DNA from 2 places in the Kitasatospora sp. NBC_01300 genome. Region 1 is predicted to be linked to the other one. Evidence: predicted binding sites of a transcription regulator. Region 1 holds the regulator's gene; the other holds the start of a gene.
What was found. The regulator HspR, encoded in region 1, represses chaperone genes until heat shock. The targets are predictions, from matches to a motif close to TTGAGNNNNNNNNNCTCAA.
Positions count from the first base shown of each region.

Region 1 (14,744 bases):
GCCGCTCCTTGAGCTCGCCGACCCGGTTGAGGCTCTTCTTCTCCTGCTCCCAGCGCGCGGTCAGGGCGCTCAACTGCTCGTTCTTGTCGGCGAGATCGCGCCGCAGCCGGGCCAGCCGGTCGATCGAGGCGGCGTCCGACTCCTTCTCCAGGGCCAGCTCCTCCATCCTCAACCGGTCGACGGAGCGCTGGAGTTCGTCGATCTCGACCGGGGAGGAGTCGATCTCCATCCGCAGCCGGGAGGCCGCCTCGTCGACCAGGTCGATCGCCTTGTCGGGCAGGAAGCGGGAGGTGATGTAGCGGTTGGACAGGGTGGCCGCGGCGACCAGCGCGGCGTCCGCGATCTGCACCTTGTGGTGCGCCTCGTAGCGGCCCTTGAGGCCGCGCAGGATGGCGATCGAGTCCTCCACGCTGGGCTCGCCGACCAGCACCTGCTGGAAGCGGCGCTCCAGGGCCGGGTCCTTCTCGATCCGCTCGCGGTACTCGTCCAGCGTGGTGGCGCCGACCATCCGCAGCTCGCCGCGGGCCAGCATCGGCTTGAGCATGTTGCCGGCGTCCATCGCGGAGTCGCCGCCGGCGCCAGCGCCGACCATGGTGTGCAGCTCGTCGATGAAGGTGACGACCTGGCCGTCGCTCTGCTTGATGTCGTTCAGGACGGCCTTCAGCCGCTCCTCGAACTCGCCGCGGTACTTGGCGCCCGCGACCATCGCGCTGAGGTCCAGCGAGACCAGCCGCTTGCCGCGCAGCGACTCCGGCACGTCGCCGGCGACGATGCGCTGGGCCAGGCCCTCGACCACCGCGGTCTTGCCCACGCCCGGCTCGCCGATCAGCACCGGGTTGTTCTTGGTCCGGCGGGAGAGCACCTGGACGACCCGGCGGATCTCCTGGTCCCGGCCGATCACCGGGTCGAGCTTGCCGTCCCGGGCGGCCTGGGTCAGGTCGGTGCCGTACTTCTCCAGCGCCTTGTAGGTGCCCTCCGGATCCGGAGACGTCACCCGGCCGCTGCCGCGCACGTCCTTGAACGCGGCGAGCAGGCCCTTCGCCGTCGCGCCCTGCTGCGTCAGCAGTTCGGCGACCGGCCCGCCCTCGGCGGCCAGGCCGACCATCAGGTGCTCGGTGGAGACGTACTGGTCGTCCAGGTCGTCGGCGCGCTTGCCGGCCTCGGTGAGCACCGCGAGGGTGTCCCGGGCGAGCTGCGGCGCGGCGACCGTCGAGCCCATCGCGCTGGGCAGGGCGGCCAGCTGGCGGCGGGCCTCGGCGTCGATCCGGGTGACGTCCGCCCCGACCGCCTCCAGCAGCGGCCGGGCGATGCCCTCGGGCTGCTCCAGCAGGGCGATCAGGATGTGCACCGGCTTGACGTCCGGGTTCCCGGCCGCGCCCGCCTGCCGGATCGCGGCGGACAGGGCGTCCTGCGTCTTGGTGGTGAACTTGCTGGCGTCCACTGCTGGGGGGTCCTCCCTCGTCGTCCTTCAATGCTGCTACGTACAGCATGCACTAAGTTGAGTCTATTCCGCTCAAGTTTTTACGCCCGTTCTGCGCGTCCCGTGCGTTCCGTGCGCTCCACCCGTTCCGCGCGGGGCGGCCGCTGCGCCCGGGGCACCTGGCGGGTCAGCCCCAGCAGCTCCCGGGCCGGCCCGCTCGGCCGCTGCCCGGCGGGCCACACCGCGCGCAGCGGCCGCCGCAGGTCCAGCCCCTCGGCCAGCGGCACGGCCACCAGCCGCCGGACGGCCAGCTCCTCCATCACCGCCAGCTCGCTCAGGCAGACCGGCCCGGCCCCGGTCATCGCCGCCGCCTTCAGCGCGGTGGACGAGGCCAGCTCCAGCCGGGGCCGCACCGCGCCCCCGTACGGCGCCAGCGCCATCTCCAGCACCTCCCGGGTGCCCGAGCCCGACTCGCGCAGCACCAGCGGGGTGGCGGCCAGCTCCGGCCCGGTCAGCGGCGCCCGGCGGCGCGCCCACGGGTGGCCGGGCGCCACCACGACCACCAGCCGGTCCGCCGCCACCACCGCGCCGGCCAGCCCGGGCGGGGTGGACGGCCCCTCGACGAAGCCGAGGTCGGCGTCCCCGGCCAGCACGTGCCCGGCGACCTCCGCCGAGTTCGCCGTCCGCAGCGTCACCGCCGTGCCCGGACTGGCCTCGGCCAGGGCCAGCAGCCAGCCCGGCATCAGGTACTCGGCGACGGTCAGGCTGGCCACCACCCGCAGCTTGGCGTCCCGCCGCTCGCGCAGTGCGTCGATCCCGGCGTCCAGCGCCTGCGCCGCCTCCACCACGTGCCCGGCCCACTCGACCACCAGCCGACCCGCCTCGGTCGGACGGCTGCCCCGGGGCGAGCGCTCCAGCAGCGGGACGCCGATCTGCCGCTCCATCCCCTTGATCCGCGCGCTGGCGGTCGGCTGGCTCACGCCCAGTTCGGCCGCGGCCCGCCCGACGCTGCCCAGCCGGGCCACCGCGAGCAGCAGTTCCAGGGCGCCGAGCTCGGGGACGCGGGGGGAGAGGGCCATAGGTCCAGGCTATGTCCTCATAGAGCCCGCGGCGCTACCGGAGCCCGGCCCGGGGCGGCACGGTGGAACCATGTCCACCTTGGCCGATGCCCGCCCGCTCACCCGCCCCTCCCGTACCTCGCTGCGTGCCCGCCTCGACCTCGCCCAGCTCGGCCCCAACTGGTACGCCGCCGTCATGGGCACCGCCATCCTGGGCAACGGCGCGGCCGTCCTGCCACTCCGGCTGCCCGGGCTGATCGGCTTCGGCGAGGTGATGTGGGCGCTCGGACTCGCCGCCCTGCTGGTGCTGGTCGCGGCCCGGCTGGTCCACCTCACCCGGCACCGCGAGGCCGCCCGCACCCAGCTGCTGGACAACCCGGCCACCGCCGTCTTCTACGGCTGCCCGCCGATGGCGCTGCTCTCGGTCGGCCTCGGCACCCTGCTGCTCGGCTCCCGGGTGATCGGCACCGGCCCCGCGGTCGCCGTCGACGCCGTGCTGTGGGGCGTCGGCACCCTGTACGCGCTGGCCGTCGCCGGCGGCATCCCGTACCTGATGATCACCCGGCACCCGGTCTCCGCCCTGGAGGCCAACCCGACCTGGCTGCTGCCGGTGGTCGCCCCGCTGGTCGCCTCCGCCACCGGCCCGGCCCTCATCCCGCACCTGCCGGCCGGGCTGCCGCAGCAGGCCATGCTGTACGCCTGCTGGGCCCTCTTCGGGATCGGCCTGCTGGCCACCCTGGTGCTGCTGCCGGTGGTCTTCACCGGGCTGTTCCACAGCAAGCTGCCCACCCTGGTGCTCACCCCCTCGCTGTTCCTGGTGCTCGGCCCGCTCGGCCAGTCCGTCACCGCCGTCCACCAACTCGCCGACGCCGCCCGCCCGGTGCTGCCCGCGCTGGCCCCCGCCATGCTCCCCTTCGCCGAGCTGTACGGCGTCGCGGTGCTCGGCGTCGCGATGCTCTGGCTGGCCGTCGCACTCACCGCCAACCTGCGCGCCCGCCGGGCCGGCATGCCGTTCGCGATGACCTGGTGGGCGTACACCTTCCCGATCGGCACCTGCGTCACCGGCGCCTCCGCGCTCGCCCGGCACACCGGGTTCGGCGGCTTCACCGCGATCGCCACCGGGCTCTACCTGCTGCTGGCCACCGCCTGGATGCTCGCCGCCGGCGGGACCGCCGCCGGGCTCGCCCGGGGACGCCTGCTGGGGCGCGCCTGACCCCTCCCGCGGCCCGCCGCCGTTGCAGGAACCCGCACCCGCGGCCCGACCGCGCACCGCCGACCGACCGTACGGGCGGTCACCGCCCGGTCACCGCGCTGGCCTCGGCCTTTACCGGAACCCGGCCCGCCGCTCGACCCCTCCCGCCGCACCCCTCGTGCAGATAGCTGCAATTGCGCGAACCTGCACTCGGGCGACACTTGTTCACCGGCCGTCACGCTGTGAGGGTGGAGTCACGCCAGGCCGTCCGGGCACCGCAGCCCGATGGTGGCGACTTGCTCTTCGGAACTGACCACGGGTGCAACGTCCCGCACGCGTGAAACGGGGGGGAGAGCGCCGGTCGGGGCGCCATGTGTGGTGATGGCCCCCCGGAACCGGAGCCGACGAGGCGTTGCTGCTCCGCCTCGACGGAAGCGCCTAGGCACGGGCGTGGCGACGGCGGCCCCCAGGACACCCCGGAGTGCGACGGCACCCGGGCCCCGGGGGCCGACGTCGAGCCCGGTACCGTGACCGCCGAGCCCCGCGCCCGACGGCGCGGGCGCGGCGACGAGGGAGAAGCATCCGGCAGGGAGTGTGCGACGTGACGGCGGAACCGGCGGTCGCGCCGCAGCACGGACAGCCACCGGGCGAGGAACCCGACGAGGCCGCCCGGCAGCTGTACCTGGCGATCCTCGCCCGGGGCGGCCGCATCCCGTTCACCGACACCCAGGACACCGGCCAGGCCGCGCTCCAGCAGCTCGTCGACCTCGGCCTGCTCATCGCCAACCCGATGGACCACTGCTACACCGCCGTCAGCCCACGCTCCGTCACCGACCGCCTGGGCGCCGAACTCCGCAGCGAGGCGACCAGGCTGCTGGTCCGCGCGGAGAACCTCCCGGGCACCCTCGACGGCCTGACCCGCGCCTACGACGCGATGCCCCGGCCCTCCGGCCGGGCCGGCGGCGCCGTCCACGTCGAGGGCCACGTCCACATCCGCCAGCGGATCTCCCAGCTCGCCTCCGACTGCCGCTCCGAAGTCCTCGCCGCCCAACCCGGCCGCCGCCCCGCCAGCAGCCTGCAAGTCGCCCTCCTCCAGGACGTCCACCTGCTCCGGCGCGGCTGCTCCCTGCGCACCATCTACCAGCCGGTCGCCCTCGCCGACCCGCCCGCCCTCGCCTACGTCGAAGAGGTCACCCAGCACGGCTCCCTCATCCGTGTCCTCGACGAACCGTTCCAGCGGCTGCTCGTCTTCGACCGCACCGTCGCCGTGATCTCCGCCAACGACGACAACAGCACCGCCGCCTTCATCACCGACCCGGCCGCCATCACCTTCCTGGTCGGCGCCTTCGAACGCGACTGGGCCCGCGCCGAAACCGCCGAAACCTCCGCCGCCCTCGGCCCCACCCGCACCATCCCCGACCGGGTCGGCCGGCTCCTCGCCCGAGGCCTCACCCAGCGCGCCGTCGCCACCCGCCTCGGCCTCAGCGAACGCACCGTCGCCGCCCACATCTCCCGCCTCCGCGACCGCCACGGCGCCCAGACCCTCTTCCAACTCGGCTGGCTGATGAGAGGCGCCCGCGATGACCGATGAACCCGGCCCCGCCGGGCGGGCCCCGGCCGACCGGCCAGCCCCGCGCCCGCACCCGCTTCCACCTCGGCGGGCAGCTCCGGGGGGATCCCCGTGACCGAACCTCATACCCGACTCGACCTGAGCGAGCGTACGGTGGCCGGCCACATCGCCCGGCCGCGCGAACCGCACGACGCCGAGGCGCTGTTCCGACTCGTCCGGCAGATGAGGGGAGATCGCGGTGCCTGAGCCCGTACTCGACCTCCTCGACGACGCCGCCCGTGATCTCTACCGGGCGATCCTGGGCGAGGGCGGCCGGATCCGGGTGGGTGAGACCCGCCCCGAGGACGAGGCGGCGTTGAAGCAGCTCACCGACCTGGGCCTGCTCGTCCTGCGGGCCGTGGACGGCGTCTACTCGGCGATGAACCCACGCGCAGTCAGTGAGCGGATCGGCACCGAACTCCGCGAGGAGGGAGCCCGGCTGATCACTCGGGCGGCACTTCTGCCGAGGATGCTGGACGACCTGACCCAGGCCTACGACGCGGTGCCGCGCTGCCACCCCGAGCGTTCGCCCGGGGTGGAGTACGTCGCTGGAATGCTGCAGATCCGCCACCGGATCGCCCAGGTGCAGAACGACCATCCGAGTGAGGCCCTCGCCATGCAGCCCGGGGGTGCTCGTCCTGTGGAGCACCTGGACGACGGGCTGGAGCAGAGCCGACGCCACCTCGCACGAGGCGGCACGCTGCGGACGATCTACGAGGTGTCAGCCCGACTCGATCCGGTGACGGTGGCCTTCGCTGCCAGGTCGACCGAGCTCGGCGCCGCGATCAGGGTCCTACCGGTCCCGTTCACCCGGCTGATGATCTTCGGTCGGGCCGTCGCCGTGATCCCCGCCGCCTCGGACCACAGCAGCGCGGCCTTCGTCGAGGATCCGGCCGTGGTCGACTTCCTGGTGCGGGACTTCGAACTGCACTGGCGGCAGGCCGAGGGCGTGAACTGGGCCGTGCTCGCCGTCGGCGGGGCGGAGCCCACCATCCACGAGCAGGTCGGCCGCCTGCTCGCGCAGGGGCTCACGCAGCGGGCGATCGCCAGCCGTCTGGGGCTGAGCGAGCGGACGATCGCCGGTCACATCGCCCGGCTGCGTGAGCTGTACGACGCGGAGACGCTGTTCCAACTGGGCTGGCAGATGCGGGGAGCCCGGACCAGGAGCGGGGAGTCCGGTGGGTGAGCGCTGTTCAGCCGGTGGCGGCGCTGGTCGGCCAGTAGCCGGTCCGGCCGACGACGGGGGGCTGCTGCCGGGGGACGTTGAACTGCTCACCGGGGGCGGTCCAGAAGCCCTCGCGCAGGGACAGCGCCATGCCGGCCCAGTCGAGCGCGGTCTCCACGGTGTGGTTGAGGGCCTCCTGCGACCAGGTGTCGTCGAAGACCAGCGGCAGGACGGGGGCGACCTGCTCGATGGTGGCGATCAGCGGGTTGTGCGTGATGGCCTCGTCGACGAGGAGGACGATCGGCTTCCGCAGCGCCGACGCCCACCCCAGCTCCAGGCTCACCCCGGCCGACAGCGGCGCCCCGACGTAGGCGAACACGAGGTCCGCGGACTGCAGGGCCCGGAAGTCGGACGGCACCCGGGGCTCCGGCGCCTGCCCGGCGACGGTCCAGGCGTCACTGTGGTGCGCGCTGTACACGGCGGCACCGCTGCGGAGCAGGGTGGTACGGAGCGTCGTCAGCCGCGTCCGGCTGGCGAGCGTCACCACACTGTCCGCCGGCCCGGTCAACCGCATCAGCGGCGCGGCCAGAAACACACGTGCACGCCGGCCCTCGGGGGCCTGTCCAGCGTGCTCTCGCAGGTAGGGCTCACTCATTGTCGACTCCGGGGGAGTGGCTGACCGGGTTCACCGGGCCCGGTGGGTAAGCAGGCAGGCGATGTCGAGAGCCGCTCGGCGGGCACTCGACATGAGTAGGTAAAGGACTGGATTGAAGGTACATCGGCAAGTGTGGTGAGCTTGCCGGGACCATCGGGAGCGAACTGATCGTCCATCGTTGCCGGGGACCGAGTCCACTCCCGCACGGTGGCATCTCCATGCCTGGCATGGAGATGACGCACTCCCCCCGAAGGGGGGCTGTGGCGTCTACGTCGATACTGCGGCATTATGTGGGCGGTTGGAGGACACGTCCTCAATTTGTCTCGACACTGCGACTATTTGGAAGGTGTGATCGCGTGCCTCGCATGATCCGACACGTTCGCATCGCGGCGGCCACGGTCGCTGTGGTTATCGCCGTACTGGCCGGTGGCGCTCAGTTCCAGGCCTCCGAGGGCGGCTCGGTGGATCGAGGGGCCTCGGTGACCCAGCAGGCGAAGACCGGCGTCATGACGCTGGAGAACGACAGCAACTGGACCTGAGGCGGGGCCAGTTGGGTTGTCGGGGGTGGGCCTGGCCGGGATCCCGCGTTGCGACGCGGGGTCGGGCCGTCCGGTTCGACGACCTAGGCAGGGCCGTCCGGATCCCGGTGCTGAGTGGCGCGAGCGAGGACGTAGCCCAGCTGAAAGAGCGAATCCACCTGGTAGTCCTCTCTCATGTCCGCTATGTGGCGTGCGAGAGTGCGCTCGCTGATCCCGAGGCTGCGGGCTATCACGCGGTGGCTGGTGCCTTTGAGCAAAAGGTCGATGATCGTCTGTCGCAGGCTTGATATCACCTGCTGCGGGACGACGCGGGCGCCGTCGAATTCCAGCGCGTGGCTCCAGTGCCGCTCGAAGATCTCGGAGACGAGGAAGCTGATAATGGCGCGGTCGTGTATGAACGCCGCGACGTTCAGATCGTCCGCGACCGGGATGATCGCGGTCCGCCGGTCGACGATGATGAGTCTGGCGTACGGCTCGTCAAGAGTTCTGACGTGTCCGCCCGCTTCGGTGATCGCCAGGACGTAGTCCCGGGTGGCCGGGTGGTAGCGGGTGCTCGGATGATAGATCGTCCGGGCCAACGCACCTCGTTGGAGCAGCGCGAGGTCACGGTCACGGCTTCCGGCGAGGGCTTCCGGCGGGCGGGGTCCCCCGGGCTGTGCGGCGAGGAACTCCTCGGTGCAACTGTTCGCCAGTTGGCTGAGCCGCTGGTTGATGAGGGCCTTTCCCCGGACGTACTCGATACTTCCACCGGATTGCATCGGGGTGTTGAAGGCCTCTGCCAACTCCTTCAAGTCGGTCGGCAGTTCCTCCGCCCGGGACAGGAGGTCGAGCGCCTTGCGTTGCCACGACGCGATGAGGCCGACGGAAAGCTGCTGGGGGTCGACCGCGATGAGCACATCGTCCTCGTCCGTGTCGGGCACCAGCAGGCCGATATCGAGGAGTTCTTGCAGATGCTTGGTCTCGGCCTTTACACGCTCTTGGCGCGTAAGTCGGCCATGATTGCCGACCACGTGGAGATAGAGATTCCGGGCATCGGCCGAGAGAACACCAAGCCCGCCTGACGTGAGCCCTGGCTCGGCCGTCTCTGGCATTTGCGGCTCCTTGGTGTTGTACAGATCCGGACGAGGGCTGGACAGGTCGGTCCCGGCTGGGATCATAGGCGCCTTTCACGCGGGCCGGAGTCGACGTGCAGCCTCGATGTGTGTCTGCTGACAGCACCCTCTCACCAAGACCGAGCCGCCGGCACCCCCCGGGCGGAGGGGAGCCGGCGGCCGGAGGTGTTCAGCCAAGTCTCAGCGTTTGGGGCGCCAGACGACCAGGGCGCTGGACTGGGTGGGGGGCTGGTAGGGGACGAGGTCGCGGCGGTAGGAGGCGTGGACGGCGGCCTCGCGCTGCTGGAGGGCGCTGGTGGCGCCTTCGAGGGAGTCGACCAGTTCGCCGATGCGGGACTGGAGCGCGGTGACCTGGTTCTCCAGCTCGATGATCCGCTTGATGCCGGCCAGGTTGATGCCCTCGTCCTGGGAGAGCCGCTGGACCTCGCGCAGCTGCTGGATGTCGCGCGCGGAGTAGCGGCGGCCCCGGCCGGCGGTGCGGTCGGGGCTGACCAGGCCGAGGCGGTCGTACTGGCGGAGGGTCTGCGGGTGCAAGCCGGAGAGCTCGGCGGCGACGGAGATGACGTACACCGGGGTGTCCTCGGTGAGGACGTACTGCGGCGGGGCGGCGGGCCGCCGGGTGCGGCGGCCGTCGCCGGGCAGGCCGGAGCCGATGCCGGGCAGGCCTTCACCGATGCCGGGGCCGATGGGGCTGTCGGGGATCATCTGGTCGTCACGCTCCCTTCGCCGCCCGGAACAGGGCGGCTCGTGGGTCGTCGGAGGCGGTGGCCTCGCGGTACTGCTCCAGGGCGTTCAGCGCGTCCCCGGTGACGTGCCGCGGCACCACGACCTCGACGGTGACGAGGAGGTCGCCGCGGGTGCCGTCCTTGCGGGTGGCACCCTTGCCGCGGGCGCGCATGGTGAGGCCGTTGGCGCTGCCGGGGGGCAGCTTCAGCTTCACGGCCGGCCCGTTCAGCGTGGGCACCTCGATGGTGGCGCCGAGGGTGGCCTCGGGGAAGGTGACGGGGACGGTGACGGTGAGGTTGTCCCCCTTGCGCCCGAAGACGGGGTGCGGGCCGACGTGCACGGTGACGTAGAGGTCGCCGGGCTGTCCGCCGCGTTCGCCCTGGGCGCCCTTGCCCTTGAGCCGGATGCGCTGGGCGTCCTGGACGCCGGCCGGGATGCGGACCTGCATGGTGTGGGCGGAGCTGGCCCGGCCGCTGCCGTGGCAGTCGACGCACGGGTCGTCGACGATCATGCCGCGCCCGCGGCAGTCCTTGCACGGCTCGGAGAGCGCGAACGCGCCCTGGCCGCGGCTGACGGTGCCGGCGCCGACGCAGGTCGGGCAGACCCGCGGGGTGGTGCCGGACTTGGCGCCGGTGCCGTTGCAGGTGCGGCAGGGGGCCTGGCTGGTCATCCGCAGCGGGACGGTCGCACCGTCGACGGCCTCGTCGAAGGCGAGGGTCACCTCGGTCTCGACGTCGGCGCCGCGCCGGGGCTGGGCCTGCCGGCCGCCGCCGCGGTTGAAGAGCCCGCCGAAGACGTCGCCGAGCCCGCCGCTGCCGGTGTTCTGGCTGCCGCTGAAGAGGTCGCCGAAGTCGAAGTTGTAGCTGCCGTTGCCCTGGCCGGGGCCGCCGGCCCGGAAGCCGCCGTTGGCGAAGAGGCTGCGGGCCTCGTCGTACTCCTTGCGGCGCTTCTCGTCGGACAGGACGTCGTAGGCCTCGGAGATGTCCTTGAAACGCTCTTCGGCCTTGGCGTCGCCCTTGTTGGCGTCCGGGTGGAACTCGCGCGCGAGCTTGCGGTAGGTCTTCTTGATCTCGGCGGCGGTGGCGTCCTTGGGCACGCCGAGGACCTTGTAGTAGTCCTTCTCCACGTAGTCCTTGCCACTCATGCGTCCACCTCGCTCCGCTCGGCAGCCGCCCCGCGCAACACACGCCTTTCGGCGATTCGTTCTTCAACGATTCGCTCGCTGCGCTTGCTCATAGCTGCCGCCACCTCCCGATGTCCATCGTCGCTGCGCTGTCAACAGCCGCTTCACCTGGCGCTGTTGACAGCGCGCTGCGGAGCCGGCCGCCGTACTGGCCGGCGTACGACTCCGCAGCGCACTGGTTGTCAGCTGTCACAGGTTGTCAGCTGTCCGAACCACCGTCGGACTTGTCCGCGTCCCCGGACTTCGCCTCGCCGTCGGGCGCGGCCGTGGTCTGGGTGCCCGGCTGGGGCTCCGCGACGGCGACCATGGCGGGGCGGATGATCCGCTCGCCGATGCGGTAGCCAGGCTGGAGGATCTGCACACAGGTGTCCTCGGTGACGTCCGAGGAGTAGCTGTGCATCAGCGCCTCGTGCATGGTCGGGTCGAAGGGCTCGCCCTCCTTGCCGAACTGCTGGAGGCCCAGCTTGGCGACGACCGTCTCCAGGGACTCGGCGACGGACTTGAAGCCGCCGGTGACCTCGCCGTGCTCGCGGGCGCGGCCGATGTCGTCGAGCACCGGGATCAGGGACTCCAGGATGTTGGAGACCGCGATCTCGCGGACCGTCAGCCGGTCGCGCTCGACCCGCTTGCGGTAGTTCTGGTACTCGGCCTGCAGGCGCTGCAGGTCGGCGGTGCGCTCGGCCGACTCCCGCTTGGCAGCGGCGAGTTCGTCGGAGCCCGCACCGGAGCCGGAGTCGGCGGCGCCGGCTGCGGCAGCCTCCTCAGCGGCCTTGATCACAGCCTCGTCGGCGGCGGAGTCGTCGCCGGGCTTGCCGCCCTGCGGCTTGTCCGTCATGCCGCACCGCCCTTGGGCTTCTCGTCGTCCACGATCTCGGCGTCGACGACGTCGTCGTCCTTGGCCTGGGTGGACTCGCCGGCCGGGGCGGCGGCGTCGGCGTTGGCGTACAGCGCCTGGCCGAGCTTCTGCGCGGTGGTGGAGACCTTCTCCGAGGCTTCGCGGATCTTCGCGATGTCCTCGCCCTTCAGGGCCTCCTTGAGCTCGCCGATGGCGGTCTCGACCTCGGTCTTGACGTCGGCGGGGAGCTTGTCGGTGTTGTCCGCGATGAACTTCTCGGTCGAGTAGACGAGCTGCTCGGCGGAGTTGCGGGTCTCGACGGACTCGCGGCGCTTGTGGTCCTCCTCCGCGTACTGCTCGGCCTCGCGCATCATGCGCTCGATGTCGTCCTTCGGCAGCGCGGAGCCGCCGGTGACGGTCATCTTCTGCTCCTTGCCGGTGCCGAGGTCCTTCGCGCCGACGTGCATGATGCCGTTGGCGTCGATGTCGAAGGTGACCTCGATCTGCGGCAGGCCGCGCGGCGCCGGCGGCAGGCCGGTCAGCTCGAACATGCCCAGCTTCTTGTTGTACGCCGCGATCTCGCGCTCGCCCTGGTAGACCTGGATCTGCACCGACGGCTGGTTGTCCTCGGCCGTGGTGAAGATCTCGGAGCGCTTGGTCGGGATCGTGGTGTTGCGCTCGATCAGCTTGGTCATGATGCCGCCCTTGGTCTCGATGCCGAGGGACAGCGGGGTGACGTCGAGCAGCAGGACGTCCTTGACCTCGCCCTTGAGGACACCGGCCTGGAGCGCGGCGCCGATGGCGACGACCTCGTCCGGGTTGACGCCCTTGTTGGCGTCCTTGCCGCCGGTCAGCTCGCGGACGAGCTCGGCGACGGCGGGCATGCGGGTCGAGCCGCCGACCAGGACGACGTGGTCGATCTCGGAGAGCGAGATGCCGGCGTCCTTGATCACGTTGTGGAACGGGACCTTGCAGCGCTCCAGCAGGTCGGAGGTGAGCTGCTGGAACTGGGCGCGGGTGAGCTTCTCGTCCAGGTGCAGCGGGCCCTCGGCGGAGGCCGTGATGTAGGGCAGGTTGATCGAGGTCTCGGAGGACGAGGACAGCTCGATCTTGGCCTTCTCGGCGGCCTCGCGCAGACGCTGCAGGGCCATCTTGTCCTTGGACAGGTCGACGCCGTGGCCGGCCTGGAAGACCTTGACCAGGTGGTCGACGACCTTCTGGTCCCAGTCGTCACCACCGAGGTGGTTGTCACCGTTGGTGGCCTTCACCTCGACGACCCCGTCGCCGATCTCCAGCAGGGAGACGTCGAAGGTGCCGCCGCCGAGGTCGAAGACCAGAATGGTCTGGTCGTCCTTGTCGAGGCCGTAGGCCAGGGCGGCCGCGGTCGGCTCGTTGACGATGCGCAGGACGTTGAGGCCCGCGATCTCACCGGCCTCCTTGGTGGCCTGGCGCTCGGAGTCGGAGAAGTACGCCGGAACGGTGATGACGGCGTCGGTGACGGTCTCACCCAGGTAGGCCTCGGCGTCCCGCTTCAGCTTCTGCAGCACGAAGGCGCTGATCTGCTGCGGGTTGAAGTCCTTGCCGTCCAGGTTGATCTTCCACCCGGTGCCCATGTGGCGCTTGACCGAGCGAATGGTGCGGTCGACGTTGGTGACCGCCTGACGCTTGGCCACCTCGCCGACCAGGACCTCGCCGTTCTTCGCGAAAGCGACGACGGACGGCGTGGTCCGCGCGCCCTCGGCGTTCGTGATGACGGTGGGCTCGCCACCCTCAAGAACGCTGACGACCGAGTTCGTCGTACCGAGGTCGATGCCGACCGCGCGTGCCATCGTAAATACCTCCACGGAAGAGTTGAGCTTTACAGGCTCAAGGATGCATGACCGGGTGGGTGCCGTCAACAGGGATGAGTCGACATCGCTCAACTTTGCTGAGCGGTCCCCTTCCCGCAGCCGTGGGGCGTGTGGCGCCACGTGACTGCCGCCATAGCTTGGGAACCTTCTGGAGTACTGGTGGTGGGCGGTAATGTCCGGGCCGTCGGCCCGGCAAGTTACCGGCGAGTACAATCCGTTCCACGCAAGACCGTTCAAAGACCGCTCAACAGCAAGCCGCAGGAGACGGAGAGCCGATGCAGCTAGCAGCGATCGTCATCTCGCTGGTCACGTTCGTGATCGGCACCGCGCTCGCCGCCCGTGCGGCGCTGTACATCTACAAAGTGGTACGGACCGGCCAGCCGGACCCCACCCGCTTCGGTCAGCCCGCCCAGCGGGTGAAGACCGTCGCGGTCGAGTTCGTCGGACACACCCGGATGAACCGCTGGGGGATCGTGGGCATCGCCCACTGGTTCGTCGCGGTCGGCTTCTTCAGCCTGGTGCTGACCATCGTCAACGCCTTCGGCCAGCTCTTCGACGCCGAGTTCGCGCTGCCGATCATCGGCCACTGGATGCTCTGGCAGCTCTTCGTCGAGCTCGTCGGCACCCTCACCACGCTGGGCATCGCGACGCTGATCGTGATCCGGCTGCTCAGCCTGCCGTCCCGGTCCGGCCGCAAGTCCCGCTTCGCCGGCTCGATCGCCTGGCAGGCCTTCTACGTCGAGTACACGATCCTCGGCATCGGCCTCTGCATCCTGATGCTGCGCGCCCTGGAGGGCGCCCTCAACGGCGTCGACTCGTACGGGCCCGAGCACCTGGTCTCGTACCCGCTGGTCTCCGCCTTCGGCGGCCTGTCGCACGGCACGCTGGAGAACCTGATCTACCTGTTCGCGATGCTGAAGATCTGCATCTCGTTCGCGTGGGCGACCACCATCGGCATCAACCCCTCGATGGGCGTGGCCTGGCACCGCTTCCTCGGCTTCTTCAACATCTACTTCAAGCGCGAGGAGGACGGCGGCACCGCGCTCGGCGCCCTGCGTCCGATGACCAGCGGCGGTCAGCCGATCGACTTCGAGGACCCGGCCGACGACGCCGTGTTCGGCGTCTCCCAGGTCGAGCACTTCTCCTGGAAGGGCATCCTCGACTTCTCCACCTGCACCGAGTGCGGCCGCTGCCAGTCGCAGTGCCCGGCCTGGAACACCGGCAAGCCGCTCTCGCCGAAGCTGCTGATCATGAGCCTGCGCGAGCACGCCTTCGGCAAGGCGCCCTACCTGCTGGCCGGTGGCGGCAAGGACATGGAGGGCGAGGAGAAGGCCACCGCCGAGCAGCTCAAGGACGTTCCGGCGGCCGCCCTGGCCGAGGCCGAGCGCCCGCTGATCGGC
Region 1 covers NZ_CP108408.1:4,037,676-4,052,419, forward strand. Annotated here, with positions in the region: gene clpB (ATP-dependent chaperone ClpB) at 1-1,441, opposite strand, end outside; gene OG556_RS18005 (LysR family transcriptional regulator) at 1,522-2,499, opposite strand; gene OG556_RS18010 (TDT family transporter) at 2,570-3,691, shown strand; gene OG556_RS18015 (LuxR C-terminal-related transcriptional regulator) at 4,272-5,261, shown strand; gene OG556_RS18020 (hypothetical protein) at 5,352-5,486, shown strand; gene OG556_RS18025 (LuxR C-terminal-related transcriptional regulator) at 5,479-6,465, shown strand; gene OG556_RS18030 (hypothetical protein) at 6,473-6,988, opposite strand; gene OG556_RS18035 (hypothetical protein) at 7,465-7,638, shown strand; gene OG556_RS18040 (hypothetical protein) at 7,722-8,729, opposite strand; gene OG556_RS18045 (heat shock protein transcriptional repressor HspR) at 8,931-9,455, opposite strand; gene dnaJ (molecular chaperone DnaJ) at 9,463-10,620, opposite strand; gene grpE (nucleotide exchange factor GrpE) at 10,859-11,494, opposite strand; gene dnaK (molecular chaperone DnaK) at 11,491-13,323, opposite strand; gene OG556_RS18065 ((Fe-S)-binding protein) at 13,620-14,744, shown strand, end outside.

Region 2 (14,744 bases), 1.2 Mb from region 1:
CGGCGATCAGCTGCTCGGCGAGCGAGGAGACGGCGGCCCTGGTCAGCCCGGTCTCGGCAGCCACCTCGGCCCGGGAGCGCGGGGCGCGCGCGATCACCCCGAGCACCAGGGCCAGGTTGGCCCGGCGCATCCCCTGCTGGCTGGCGGGCCCGCTCCGAACCGCGTCCGGTTCCCCGCGCATAACCCTCACCTCACGGCCTTATGGCGCATCCCGTGGCATCTCGGGTGCAGCGTAACCGGGTTCGTACCTCGGGTGCGCCCGTTCGGCGGGCCGGGTGAAGACCCACCGCTGCATCGCCCAGAAGCGGAACAGCATCGCGGCGAAGGTGCCGACGACCATCCCGCTGAGGAAGTCCGCGGTCTCCTGGACGAACGGGCCGACGTACGGCTCGCGCAGGTCCAGGGCGTAGCGGGAGAGTGCCAGCGGCAGGTCGTTGACGGCGATCGCCATGGCGCTGACCAGGAAGAACAGCAGTGCCTCGCGCGGGTGCCCGGCCGTCCGGAAGGCCCAGCGGCGGTTGAGCACGTAGGAGACGACGGTCGAGATCACCGTCGCGACCGTCAGCGCGACCACCGGCTTGTGCTCCAGCACGGTGAACTTCAGCTCGAAGTCGATGACCAGGGTGAGGGTGAAGCAGGCGCCGCCGACCAGCAGGAACTTCACCAGCCTGCGGTGCCGCACCAGGAACGGACGCAGCCGGGCCGGCACCCGGGCCAGGGCGCGCTGCGTGGGGGACGGCATCTCCGCAGTGTGGCACGCGCAGACGCCGTCCTCCCGTCGATGCTCCCGCCGGTCCTCCCGTCGACCCGGCGCGGCCCGGTCAGGCCGCCGCGGCCAGGACCTTGGCCGGCTCCAGGGCCAGCTCCAGCACCTCCCGCACGTCCGCCACCGGGTGGACGGTGAGCCGCTCCAGCACCTCGGCCGGGACGTCGTCCAGGTCGGCCTCGTTGCGCTTGGGGATGATCACCGTGGTGACGCCGGCCCGGTCGGCGGCGAGCAGCTTCTGCTTCACCCCGCCGATCGGCAGCACCCGCCCGGTCAGCGACACCTCGCCGGTCATCGCCAGGTCGGTGCGCACCTTGCGGCCGGACAGCAGCGAGGCGAGCGCCGTGGTCATGGTGATGCCGGCGCTCGGCCCGTCCTTGGGGACGGCCCCGGCGGGGACGTGCAGGTGCACGCCGCGGTCGCGCAGCGAGGTGACCGGCAGCTCCAGTTCGGCGCCGCGCGAGCGCAGGTAGGAGAGCGCGATGTGCGCGGACTCCTTCATCACGTCGCCCAGTTGCCCGGTGAGGGTGAGTCCGGTGCCGCCGGTCTCGGCGTCGGCGAGCGAGGCCTCGATGTAGAGGACGTCGCCGCCGGCGCCGGTCACGGCGAGGCCGGTGGCCACGCCGGGGACGGCGGTGCGCCGCTCGGCCGGCGCCTGGGCGGCCTCCGGCACGTGGTGGGGCCGGCCGATCAGGGCGCGCAGGTCGTCCGGGCCGATCGCGGCGGGCAGTTCGCGCTCGCCGAGTTCGGCCTGGGCGGCGATCCTGCGCAGCACCCGGGCGATCGAGCGCTCCAGGTTCCGCACGCCGGCCTCCCGGGTGTACTCCCCGGCCAGCCGGCGCAGCGCCGCCTCGTCGACGCTCACCTGGTCGCCGCCGAGTCCGGCCTTCTCGCGCTGGCGCGGGAGCAGGTGGTCGCGGGCGATGACGACCTTCTCGTCCTCGGTGTAGCCGTCGAGGCGGACGAGCTCCATCCGGTCGAGCAGCGGCTCGGGGATGGCCTCCAGCACGTTGGCGGTGGCGAGGAAGACGACGTCCGAGAGGTCGAGCTCGACCTCCAGGTAGTGGTCCCGGAAGGTGTGGTTCTGCGCCGGGTCCAGCACCTCCAGCAGGGCGGCGGCCGGGTCGCCCCGGTAGTCGGAGCCGACCTTGTCGATCTCGTCGAGCAGGACGACCGGGTTCATCGAGCCGGCCTCCTTGATCGCCCGCACGAGCCGGCCGGGCTGCGCGCCGACGTAGGTGCGCCGGTGGCCGCGGATCTCGGCCTCGTCCCGGACGCCGCCGAGCGCGACCCGCACGAAGGTGCGGCCCATGGCGCGGGCCACCGACTCGCCGAGCGAGGTCTTGCCGACGCCGGGCGGGCCGACCAGCGCCAGCACCGCGCCGCCGCGCCGGCCGCCGACCAGCCCGAGCCCCTGGTCGGCCCGGCGCTTGCGCACCGCGAGGTACTCGACGATGCGGTCCTTCACGTCGGCCAGGCCGGCGTGGTCGGCGTCCAGCACCGCGCGGGCGCCGGCGATGTCGTACGCGTCCTCGGTGCGCTCGCTCCAGGGCAGCTCCAGGACGGTGTCCAGCCAGGTGCGGATCCAGGGGCCCTCGGGGGACTGCTCGGAGGCCCGCTCCAGCTTGTCGACCTCCTTGAGGGCCGCGTCGCGGACCTTCTCGGGCAGGTCGGCGGCCTCGACCCGGGCGCGGTAGTCGCCCTCCTCGTCGGTCGGGTCGCCGTTGAGCTCGGCCAGTTCCTTGCGGACGGCCTCCAACTGACGGCGGAGCAGGAACTCCTTCTGCTGCTTGGCCACGCCCTCCTCGACGTCCTTGCGGATGGTGTCGTTGACCTCCTCCTCGGCGAGGTGGTCGCGCAGCAGGGTCAGCGCGTACTCCAGGCGGGCGACCTGGTCGGCCTCCAGCAGCACCTTGAGCTTCTGCTCGGCGGTGGCGAAGGGCGCGTAGCCGATGTTGTCGGCGAGCTCGCCGACGCCCTCGATCTGGGCCACCCGGTCGACGATCTGCCAGGCGCCGCGCCTGCGCAGCCACTGGGTGGACAGCGCCTTGTACTCCTTGACCAGCTCGGCGGCCCGGCCGGCCACCGGGGTGTCCACCGCGGACTCCCGGAAGGGCGTGGTCTCCACCCAGAGGGCGGCGCCGGGGCCGGTGGTGCCGGCCCCGATGCGGACCCGGCGCACGGCGCGCACCAGCGCGGCCGGCTCCCCGTCGGCCAGCCGGCCCACCTGCTCGACGGTGGCCAGGGTGCCGACCGCCGCGTACGAGCCGTCCACCCGCGGGACCAGCAGGACCTGCGGCTTGCCGGTGCCGGTGGCCGCCGCGCGGGCGGCCTCGACCGCGGCGCGCACCTCGGTGTCCTTGAGGTCCAGCGGGACGACCATGCCCGGCAGGACGACCTCGTCGTCGAGCGGCAGCACGGGCAGGGTGAGCGGTGTGGACGTCGATGCCATGATCTCTCCCCAGTCAGTGAAGTTGAGTCGACCTGACTAAGGCCTGGCGCGCGCCGGATGTTCCCGGGGCGGTGTTCGCCGTGAGCGAACAGGAGGGGGTGTGGAGCGAGCAGGGGAAGGGCGCGGGAAGTGCCGTCAAAAGCGTCCGGGGGCGGCGCCCGGAAGGGTCAGCGCACGTCCAGGACCGGAGCGCCGCCCGGCGCGGGCGAGGAGCCCGCGGCCGGCGCCTCGACCCGGCGCGTCCGCGGCTTCGGCCGCGGCCGGCGGGCCTGGGCCCGGCGCAGCCAGCGCCACAGCGCCACCCCGGTGAGCACCGCGGCCGGGTGTCCCACGGCGGTGACCAGGTCCCGCTCGGTGAGGATCTGCTCGGCGATCAGCAGCCCGGCGCCGCCGAGCGCGACCAGCCGCCCGCGCCACGGCAGCAGCCCGGCCACCGCGCCCAGGCAGGTGAGCACGCCGTAACTGACGCCGATGTCCAGGTAGTCCAGCGCCCCGGCCTCCATCCGCCCGGTCTCCACCGCGGTGATCACCACACCCTGGGACAGCAGCGTGGCCGTGACGTGCCCGATCGCGAAGACCGCCGCCGCCCGGGCGGGGCCGATCCGGCGCTCCAGCGGCGCGAGGGTGACGGCGAATCCCCACAGGTACGGCATCCACACCTCGCCGGCCACCCAGAAGCCGCTGAGCACCAGCGCGCGCAGGGGGTGCTGCAGGAGGTTGTGGCCGTCGGAACTGGAGGCCTCCTGCAGCCGCTGCACGAGTTCCGGATCGGCGAGTTTGGCAAAGGTCGTGGTGGCGCCCACCACGGCGAGGTAGCCGAGGGTGAAGGGGTTCCGCCGGGGTGTCGGCACCCGCGCCAGCAGCCACTCGACGACGCCGGTGCGCAGACCGTGCCGGAGCATCCCGTACGGCGGGCCGGCGGTCGACGCCCCGACCCGTCCGGCACCTCGCCGCAGTCCAGCCATGCCGCCCTCCGCTCCACGCCGGCAGCCACCGGCCCCTCACCCAGGTGCCCAACGTACCGGCGCGCGCCGCGGATCCCGCCCTGCGGGGCGTTGTCGTGGCCACGTTACGTCGAGGTTCTGAGAGGCATCTGAGAAAAGCCGGTGAAGACCGTCAGGAAACCGGTCGACCGGATTCCTGATATTGGTCCAGACCTTCTTCCGGTGAGCGCGCCGACAGGGGCTCTGACCGGCGACTTGGCGTCAACTCGACTGCATACGTACCGTTACGCAGAGAAAAATCGCCGGGTAAGGTATCGGCCCGTGCCCACTCGTGCAGTGGGCTCCGAGGGCGGCCCGACGGCCGGCCCACGGGCCGGAAACGTCCGGTCCACCTGCCGGGAGGCATCCGCTGTCCGTACGCTGCGAAGTGCGCGGGAGAAGTGGGCGGGCGACAATCCGCCCGCCGACCCGCACGCACGACGGGACGGCGGACCCGGCACAGTCCACGACGGAACAAGACTACGAGCGGAGCCCGCCATCCCCACAGGTGGCCGGCCCGCAGCCCTGGGGGCGGTGGCGTGACCGTGACAGAACTTCAGCAGGACAACAACCACAGCGGCGGCACGGTGAGCAGCCAACGCAGAGTGCTGGTGGTGGAGGACGAACCGACGATCGCGGAGTCGATCGCGGCCCGGCTGGGCGCGGAGGGCTTCAAGGTCGCCGTGGCCCACGACGGGCCGGGCGCGGTCGACGGCTTCCACACCTGGCAGCCGGACCTGGTGGTCCTCGACATCATGCTGCCCGGCTTCGACGGCCTTGAGGTGTGCCGCCGGATCCAGGCGCAGCGCCCGGTGCCGGTGCTGATGCTGACCGCGCGCGACGACGAGACGGACCTGCTGGTCGGCCTCGGCGTGGGCGCCGACGACTACATGACCAAACCGTTCTCGATGCGCGAACTGGCCGCCCGGGTCAACGTGCTGCTGCGCCGCGTCGAGCGCGCCCAGCAGGCGGCCCGCACGCCCGCGCTCGGCTCGCTGCGCTTCGGCGAGCTGGAGATCGACCACGTGCAGCGCCGGGTCCGGCTCGCCTCGGGCGACGTCCACCTGACGCCCACCGAGTTCGACCTGCTCGCCTGCCTGGCCGCGCAGCCGCGCGCCGTGCTGACCCGCGAGCAGCTGCTGGCCGAGGTCTGGGACTGGACGGACGCGTCCGGCACCCGCACCGTGGACAGCCACGTCAAGGCGCTGCGCCGCAAGATCGGCGCGAGCTGGATCCGTACCGTCCACGGCGTCGGGTACGCGCTGGAGGCCCCGCTCTCCTAGCGGCGAGCCTCGGGCGACGGGCCTCCGGGGGGCCCGTGTCCCGAACTGCCGCGCACCACGCGGGGGACGTACGCGGGGATCACAGGGGACCAATGACCTTTCCACAGCAACGCAACGGGGACACCGGCGGCACGCGGTCGCAGACGCTGGCCGCCCGCGCCGCCCGCCGGGTCTGGGCCGACATCCGGCCGCTCGACCCGGTCCGCTCGATCAAGGGCAAGCTCGCCCTGCTGGTGATCGTCTCCGTCTTCCTGGCCACCGGCATGGTGGTCGTGGCGATCCGGTCCGAGACCCAGATCCGGATCATCATGGTCTTCTCCATGATCGCCTCGCTGCTCTTCATGCAGTTCCTCGCGCACGGGCTGACCGCCCCCCTGCGCGAGATGACGGCCGCCGCCCGCGCGATGGCCTCCGGCGACTACAGCCGCCGGGTCGAGGTGAACTCGCGCGACGAGATCGGCGAACTGGCGACCACCTTCAACCAGATGGCCGCCGACCTGGGGGCCGCCGACCGGCACCGCCGCGAGCTGGTCGCCAACGTCTCGCACGAGCTGCGTACGCCCATCGCCGCGCTGCGCGCCGTGCTGGAGAACGTGGTGGACGGCGTCGTCCAGCCCAATCCGGCGACCCTGGGGGCCGCCCTGGAGCAGACCGAGCGGCTCGGCCGCCTGGTCACCCACCTGCTGGACCTCTCCAAGATCGACGACGGCGTGGTCGACCTGGACGCCCGCCCCTTCGAGGTGCGCGAGTTCCTGGACGGCGTGCTGCGCGGGGTCACCGTGGACGGCGCGACGGCCGGCGGGGCGTTCTCCCGGCGCGGCGACGTCCGGCTGGCGCTGGAGGTCAGCCCGACCGGCCTGACCGGCGTGGCGGACCCGGAACGGCTCCACCAGGTGGTCGCCAACCTGGTCGACAACGCCTGCAAGCACTCCCCGCCCGGCGGCACCGTGACGGTGCGCGCGCGGCCCGACGGCGGGCCCGGCGGCCTGCTGCTGGAGGTCGAGGACGAGGGCCCGGGCATCCCGCCGGCCGACCGCGGCCGGGTGTTCGAGCGGTTCAGCCGCAGCGGCACCGCGACCGCCCAGGGGCCCGGCTCGGACGGCGGCACCGGCCTCGGCCTGGCCATCGCCCGCTGGGCGGTGGACCTGCACGGCGGTCGGATCGCGGTCGCCGAGTCGCCGCGCGGCTGCCGGATCGAGGTCCGGCTGCCGGGGCAGCGCTGAGGGTCGGATGTGTCACAGAAGCGACACAGACGTACACGAAGATCATTGGATGATCCCCATGGGGCTTTGTCCGGTTTTGTCCGGATATGCCCTATGGATGGAGGCGGTCGGTTCCCCTCAGATACGGCTTTCTAACGCACATTTTCAGCCAAACTGCAGGTCAGGACTGTGATCTGGGCGACGCCTGGGGCCCGGGGACTGCGCGATCACTGGTCAGGGGCGTAGCCTTAATCCCCGCTGTCCAAACATCCCAAAAGGAAGCGGAAGAGGGCGGTTGCCGCCGTGTCGCCACAGTCCCCTGAAACCCCCAATAGCTCGGCTAGCTCCACTGGCTTCGGTCCCAATGAGTGGCTCGTCGATGAGATCTACCAGCAGTACCTCCAGGACCCGAACTCGGTCGACCGAGCCTGGTGGGACTTTTTCGCCGACTACAAGCCCGGTACCGAGGTGACCCCAGTGACCCAGGCCGCGACCCAGGCCGGCCCCACGCCGACCCCTGCCGCTGCCCCCGCGCCCGCTGCTGCTGCTCCGGCCGCGACCGCCCCCGCCGCACCGGCCGCCCCGGCCGCTCCGGCGCCGGCCCCCGCGCCGCTCGCCGCAGCTCCCGTCGCGCCCCCGGCCCCGGCCCCCAAGGCCGCCGCCCCGGCCCCGGCCGCTCCGGCCGCCGCCGCGGCGGACGCGCCCGCCGGCCCCGAGCTGATCCAGCTGCGCGGCCCGGCCAAGGCCGTCGCCACCAACATGGACGCCTCGCTGGAGGTGCCGACCGCGACCTCGGTCCGCGCGGTGCCCGCGAAGCTGTTGATCGACAACCGCATCGTCATCAACAACCACCTGCAGCGCGCCCGCGGCGGCAAGGTCTCCTTCACCCACCTGATCGGCTACGCCCTGGTCCAGGCCATCAAGGCCGCCCCGGGCATGAACTACAGCTACAAGGTGGAGAACGGCAAGGCCTTCCTGGTCAAGCCCGAGCACGTCAACCTCGGCCTGGCCATCGACCTGGTCAAGCCGAACGGCGACCGCCAGCTCGTCGTCGCGGCCATCAAGAAGGCCGAGACCCTCGACTTCTTCGGCTTCTGGCAGGCCTACGAGGACATCGTCCGCCGGGCCCGCGCCAACAAGCTGACCATGGACGACTTCACCGGCGTCACGGTCTCGCTGACCAACCCCGGCGGCATCGGCACCGTGCACTCCGTGCCGCGCCTGATGCAGAACCAGGGCACCATCGTCGGCGTCGGCGCCATGGAGTACCCGGCCGAGTTCCAGGGCTCCGCCCCGGAGACCCTGTCCCGCCTGGGCGTCTCCAAGATCATGACGCTGACCTCGACCTACGACCACCGCGTCATCCAGGGCGCGGCGTCCGGCGAGTTCCTGCGCGAGATCCACCGCCTCCTCCTCGGCGAGAAGGGGTTCTACGACGAGATCTTCGAGTCGCTGCGGATCCCGTACGAGCCGGTCCGCTGGGCCACCGACGTCGCCACCACCCACGACGACGAGGTCAACAAGACCGCCCGCGTCATGGAGCTGATCCACGCGTACCGCGTGCGCGGCCACCTGATGGCCGACACCGACCCGCTGGAGTACAAGCAGCGCAAGCACCCCGACCTGGACGTCACCACCCACGGCCTCACCCTGTGGGACCTGGAGCGCGAGTTCGCGGTCGGCGGTTTCGGCGGCCAGAAGATGATGAAGCTCCGCGACATCCTCGGCCTGCTGCGCAACACGTACTGCCGCACCGTCGGCGTCGAGTACATGCACATCCAGGACCCGAAGCAGCGCAAGTGGCTGCAGGAGCGCCTGGAGAAGCCGTACTCCAAGCCCGAACGCGAGGAGCAGCTGCGCATCCTGCGCCGGCTGAACTCGGCCGAGGCCTTCGAGACGTTCCTGCAGACCAAGTACGTCGGGCAGAAGCGCTTCTCGCTGGAGGGCGGCGAGTCGCTCATCCCGCTGCTGGACGCCACCATCGACGCCGCCGCCGAGCACCGCCTCGACGAGGCCGTCATCGGCATGGCCCACCGCGGCCGCCTGAACGTGCTGGCCAACATCGTCGGCAAGCCGTACGGCAAGATCTTCGGCGAGTTCGAGGGCAACCTCGACCCGAAGTCGATGCACGGCTCCGGCGACGTGAAGTACCACCTCGGCTCCGAGGGCACCTTCACCGGCCTGGACGGCGAGACCATCAAGGTCTCGCTCGCCGCGAACCCCTCCCACCTGGAGACGGTCGACCCGGTCGTCGAGGGCATCGCCCGCGCCAAGCAGGACATCCTGGACCAGGGCGGCACCACCTTCCCGGTGCTGCCGATCCAGATCCACGGCGACGCGGCCTTCGCCGGCCAGGGCGTCGTCGCGGAGACCCTGAACATGTCGCAGCTGCGCGGCTACCGCACCGGCGGCACGATCCACCTGGTGGTCAACAACCAGGTCGGCTTCACCGCCGCCCCGGCGTCCTCGCGCTCCTCGATGTACTGCACCGACGTGGCCCGGATGATCGAGGCCCCGATCTTCCACGTCAACGGCGACGACCCGGAGGCCGTGGTCCGCGTCGCGCGGCTCGCCTTCGAGTTCCGCCAGGCGTTCCACAAGGACGTCGTGATCGACCTCATCTGCTACCGCCGCCGCGGTCACAACGAGGCCGACAACCCGTCGTTCACCCAGCCGCTGATGTACGACCTGATCGACAAGAAGCGCTCGGTGCGCAAGCTGTACACCGAGGGCCTGATCGGTCGCGGCGACATCACCATGGAAGAGGCGGAGCAGGCGCTCCAGGACTTCCAGGGCCAGCTGGAGAAGGTCTTCGCCGAGGTCCGCGACGCCGCCCAGACCCCCGCCCCGGCCACCGCCGGCAAGCCGGTCGCCGACTTCCCGGTCAACATCCAGACCGGCATCTCCCAGGAGATGGTCAAGCGGATCGCCGCCTCGCAGGTCAACCTGCCGGACTGGCTGACCGTCCACCCGCGCCTGCTGCCGCAGCTCCAGCGCCGCGCCGCCTCCGTCGAGGACAACACCATCGACTGGGCGACGGGCGAGACCCTCGCCATCGGCTCGCTGCTCATGGAGGGCCACCCGGTCCGCCTGGCCGGCCAGGACAGCCGCCGCGGCACCTTCGGCCAGCGGCACGCCGTCCTGATCGACCGCAACACCGGCGAGGACTACACCCCGCTGCAGTACCTCACCGAGGACCAGGCCCGCTACACCGTCTACGACAGCCTGCTGTCGGAGTACGCGGCGATGGGCTTCGAGTACGGCTACTCGCTGACCCGCCCGAACTCGCTGGTCATGTGGGAGGCGCAGTTCGGCGACTTCGTCAACGGCGCGCAGACCGTGGTGGACGAGTACATCGCCTCCGCCGAGCAGAAGTGGGGCCAGCACTCGGGCGTCACCCTGCTGCTGCCGCACGGCTACGAGGGCCAGGGCCCGGACCACTCGTCCGCCCGCCCGGAGCGCTTCCTGCAGCTGTGCGCGCAGAACAACATGACGGTCGCCATGCCGACCCTGCCGTCGAACTACTTCCACCTGCTGCGCTGGCAGGCGCACAACCCGCACCACAAGCCGCTGGTCGTCTTCACCCCGAAGTCGATGCTGCGTCTCAAGGCCGCGGCGAGTGCGACCGAGGAGTTCCTGTCCGGCTCCTTCCGCCCGGTCATCGGTGACAACACCGTCGACCCGGCGCAGGTGCGCAAGGTCGTCATCACCGCCGGCAAGTTCTACTACGACCTGGCGGCGGCCCGCACCGAGCGCGGCGTCACCGACACCGCGATCGTCCGGGTCGAGCGGCTCTACCCGCTGCCGGTGGCCGAGCTCCAGGAGGAGCTCGCCCGCTACGGCGACGACGTCCAGTTCGTCTGGGCGCAGGAGGAGCCGGACAACCAGGGCGCCTGGCCGTTCATCGCGATGAACCTGGTCGACCACCTCCAGGTCGTCGTCGGCCGCAGCGCCAACGGCTCGCGGCTGCGCCGCGTCGCCCGCACGACGGCCTCGTCCCCGGCGGTCGGCTCGGCCAAGCGGCACGCCGCCGAGCAGCAGGCGCTGATCGAAGAGGTCTACTCGCTCTGAGGCCCTGACGCCCCGAGGCGCTGGAGCACCGACGCCCGCGGCCCCCGTCCTCCCCTGGGAGACGGGGGCCGCGGGCGTCCCCGACTATCCTGACCAGGTCAATCCCCACCGGACCGGAGTGAACCCGTGTACTTCACCGACCGCGGCATCGAGGAGCTGCAGAACCGGCGCGGCGACGAGGAGGTCACCTTCGAGTGGCTGGCCGAGCGACTGCGCGAGTTCGTCGACCTCAACCCGGACTTCGAGATCCCGGTCGAGCGGCTGGCCACCTGGCTGGCCCGGCTCGACGACGAGGACGACGAGTGACCGGTGCGGTGCCGTCGCACTGAACCGCTGACGAGGGGCCCGGCAGGCGATCGCCTGCCGGGCCCCTCACGCATCCGCGCCCGCCCGTAGGGGGCGCTTCGGGGGCGGCTCCGGGCCGGCTCAGGGGCGGGATCCGGGACGGCACGCTTGACTTGCGCGTCACGCGATATATCGTCTTTAAAAGAGAACGCGATACATCGCGATCGGCAACGGGAGGCGGCAGAGATGAGCCAGTGGACGGTCGAGGGTCCCGAGAGGATCACCATCGACGAGGCGGTCCGGGCGCTGCACGTGCGGATCATCGAGGGCACGGTGAACGTGGTGGCGGCCGAGGGCCCGGCCCGCCTGGAGGTCACCGAGCTCCAGGGCGAGCCGCTGCACGTGACCCTGGTGGACGGCGTCCTGACGGTCACCTACAAGGACATCAACAGCTGGGGCGAGTTCGGCGACCGGCTCAAGTCGGTCGACGCGGTCAAGGGCTTCTTCAGTTCCTTCAAGCGCAAGCGCGTCGCCGGCGTCACCCTGACCGTCCCGGCCGACGCCGAGGTCAAGGTCGGCACCGTCTCGGCCGGCGCCACCGTCTCCGGGATCACCGGGCACGTCTCGGTGCAGAGCGCCAGCGGCGACGCCACCCTGGTCGGCCTGACCGGCCGCACCGAGGCCAACACCGTCACCGGCGACGTCGACGCCCAGTCGGTGGCCGGCCAGCTCAAGGTCAACACCGTCTCCGGCCAGCTCACCGTCGTCGCCGGCACCGCCGACCGGATCCAGGCCAACGCCGTCACCGGCGCCGTCACCCTGGACCTCGACGTCGCCAACCCGGCCGACATCAAGGTCACCACCGTCAGCGGCCCGGTCGTCATCCGGATCCCCTCGCTGGCCGACGCCAAGGTCGAGGCCGGCTCCACCAGCGGCGACATCTCCAGCACCTTCGACGGCCTCAAGCTCAGCGGCAGCTGGGGCGCCAAACGCCTGTCCGGCCAGCTCGGCGACGGCCGGGGCAGCCTCGCCGTGACCACCGTCTCCGGCGGCGTCACCGTGCTGCGCCGCCCCGACCCCGAGGACGAGACGCCGGTGGTCGTCAAGGAGCTCCCGGCCGGACTCGGCAAGCCCGACCTCACCAAGGAGGCGTGAGATGACGCCCGTGTTCGGCCACGGCCGGCTCCGGCTCTACCTGCTGAAGCTGCTCGACGAGGCCCCGCGGCACGGCTACGAGGTGATCCGCCTGCTGGAGGAGCGCTTCCAGGGCCTGTACGCACCCTCCGCCGGGACGGTCTACCCCCGGCTCGCCAAGCTGGAGCAGGAGGGCCTGGTCACCCACAGCACCGAGGGCGGCCGCAAGGTCTACCGGCTGACCGACGCCGGGCGCGCCGAACTGGAAGCCCGACAGGGCGAGTTGGACGACCTGGAAGTGGAGATCCACGACTCCGTGGCGCAGCTCGCCGGGGCGATCCGCGAGGACGTCCGGGACAGCGCCAAGGACCTGCGCGAGGAGCTGTGGCAGGCCGCCCGGCAGGCCCCCCGGCCGGACCGCGCCGAGGGCGGGGACCCGTGGTCCGGCCCGTGGGGCGACAACGAGTCCTGGCAGCGCGCCAAGGAGGAGTTCGCCCAGTTCAAGCGGCAGGCCAAGGACCAGGCCAAGCGCGCCCGGGAGCAGGAGAAGGCCGCCAAGGCCAAGGCGAAGGCCGCCGAGGAGGAGGCCCACCGGCTGCGCGAGCAGGCCAAGGCCTCGCGGACGGCCGCGCAGCAGGAGGCGCTGCGGATCAAGCGCCGGGTCGAGCAGCAGGTGCGCGAACACGCCGCGAAGGGCGACTGGCCGACCGGCCTGGCCGAGGGCCTGGCCGAGCTGACCAAGGGCCTGTCCGGGCTGGCCGACGCGGCCCGCTGGGGCCATCCGGCCGACGGGCCGGCCGAGGAGGTCACCGTCACCCAGATCGACCTGGACAAGGACGAGCCGACCACGCCGACCGCCCCGGCCGACCTGCCGCCGTGGGCGCGGACCGACCCGGACGGCGACCCGGCCCGCGAACTGGAGCGGCTGCTCGACCGCTTCCGCGACCAGGTCCGCGACGCGGCCCGGGACGGCGGCGTGAGCGGCGACAAGCTGGCCGAGGCCCGCTCGGTGCTGGGCTCGGCCGGCGAGCGGCTGAAGCGCCTGCTCGGCTGACCGGCAGGCCGCCGGACCACCACCGGCCCGGCACGCTCCGCGGAGCGTGCCGGGCCGGTCCGCGTCAGGGCCGCACCGGCGTCGGGGCCGGACGACGCCAGGACCACAAGACGTCACGGCGTCACGGCGTCACGGCGTCACGGCGTCACGGCGTCACGGCGTCACGGCGTCACGGCGTCACGGCGTCAGCACGATCTTGCCGAAGACGTCGCCCTTGGCGAGCCGCGCGAAGCCGTCCCGGGCCTCGGCCAGCGGCAGCACCGAGTCGATCACCGGCCGGACGCCGCTGGTCGCGCACAGCGAGAGCAGCCCGGCCAGTTCCTCCTTGGTCCCCATCGTCGAGCCGACCACCTTGAGCTCCAGGAAGAAGATCCGGTTCAGCTCGGTGGCGCTCGGGTTGGGGCCGGAGGTGGCACCGGAGATGACCACGGTGCCGCCCGGGCGCAGCGCCTTCACCGAGTGCGCCCAGGTCGCGGCGCCGACCGTCTCCATCACCGCGTCCACCCGGGCGGGCAGCCGGGCGCCGCTCTCGAAGGCGGCGTCGGCGCCGAGCTCGACCGCCCGGCGGCGCTTGGCCTCGTCCCGGCCGGTGACCCAGACCCGCAGCCCGGCGGCCTTGCCGAGGACGATCAGCGCGGTCGCCACGCCGCCGCCCGCGCCCTGCACCAGGACGGTGTCGCCGGGCTTGACCCCGGCGTTGGTGAACAGCATCCGGTAGGCCGTCAGCCAGGCCGTGGGCAGGCAGGCGGCCTCTTCGAAGCTGAGTTCGGCGGGCTTGGGCAGCAGGTTCCAGGTCGGCACGGCCACCTGCTGGGCGAAGGTCCCCTGGTAGCGCTCGGTCAGGATGGACCGGGGTTCGTCCGGGCCCACCCCGTGGCCGCTCTGGCCGATCACCGAGTGGAGGACGACCTCGTTGCCGTGCTCGTCGACACCGGCGGCGTCGCAGCCGAGGATCATCGGCAGCCGTCCGGCGGGCAGGCCGACCCCGCGCAGCGACCACAGGTCGTGGTGGTTGAGGCTGGCGGCCCTGACCGTGACCACGCTCCATCCGGGGCGGGCCTGCGGCTCGGGGAGTTCACCCAACTCCAGTCCGCCGAGCGGGTCATCGGCGTCGATACGTGCGGCGTAGGCAGCAAACATGCTGCGGACGATAGCCGCGCCGGCCGGGGCCGGGAACCACGCGCGGGTGTGACGCGTGTCCCGGCCCCGGCCGTGTCGGCGGCGCCGCTCGCTCCGGGCCTGCCCGGCAGCGGCGCCCGGATCGTCAGATCCGGGCCACGCCCTCGGCCCGGGCGGCCTCGGCGACGGCCTTGGTGACCGCCGGGGCGACCCGCTCGTCGAACGGCGAGGGGATGACCTTCTGCGGCGTCAGCTCGTCGGCGACGACACCGGCCAGCGCCTTGGCGGCGGCCAGCTTCATGCCCTCGGTGATCCGGCTGGCCCGCACCTGGAGGGCGCCGGCGAAGATGCCGGGGAAGGCCAGCACGTTGTTGATCTGGTTCGGGAAGTCGCTG
Region 2 covers NZ_CP108408.1:2,883,652-2,898,395, forward strand. Annotated here, with positions in the region: gene OG556_RS12690 (ROK family protein) at 1-181, opposite strand, end outside; gene OG556_RS12695 (GtrA family protein) at 200-742, opposite strand; gene lon (endopeptidase La) at 822-3,218, opposite strand; gene OG556_RS12705 (rhomboid-like protein) at 3,386-4,183, opposite strand; gene OG556_RS12710 (response regulator transcription factor) at 4,747-5,484, shown strand; gene OG556_RS12715 (cell wall metabolism sensor histidine kinase WalK) at 5,577-6,707, shown strand; gene OG556_RS12720 (multifunctional oxoglutarate decarboxylase/oxoglutarate dehydrogenase thiamine pyrophosphate-binding subunit/dihydrolipoyllysine-residue succinyltransferase subunit) at 6,990-10,757, shown strand; gene OG556_RS12725 (DUF6104 family protein) at 10,884-11,063, shown strand; gene OG556_RS12730 (DUF4097 domain-containing protein) at 11,289-12,197, shown strand; gene OG556_RS12735 (PadR family transcriptional regulator) at 12,199-13,230, shown strand; gene OG556_RS12740 (zinc-binding dehydrogenase) at 13,408-14,370, opposite strand; gene OG556_RS12745 (NADP-dependent malic enzyme) at 14,495-14,744, opposite strand, start outside.
Region 2: lon (endopeptidase La) is a predicted target of HspR. The motif match lies at 3,241-3,259, and genes of this name have one in related genera.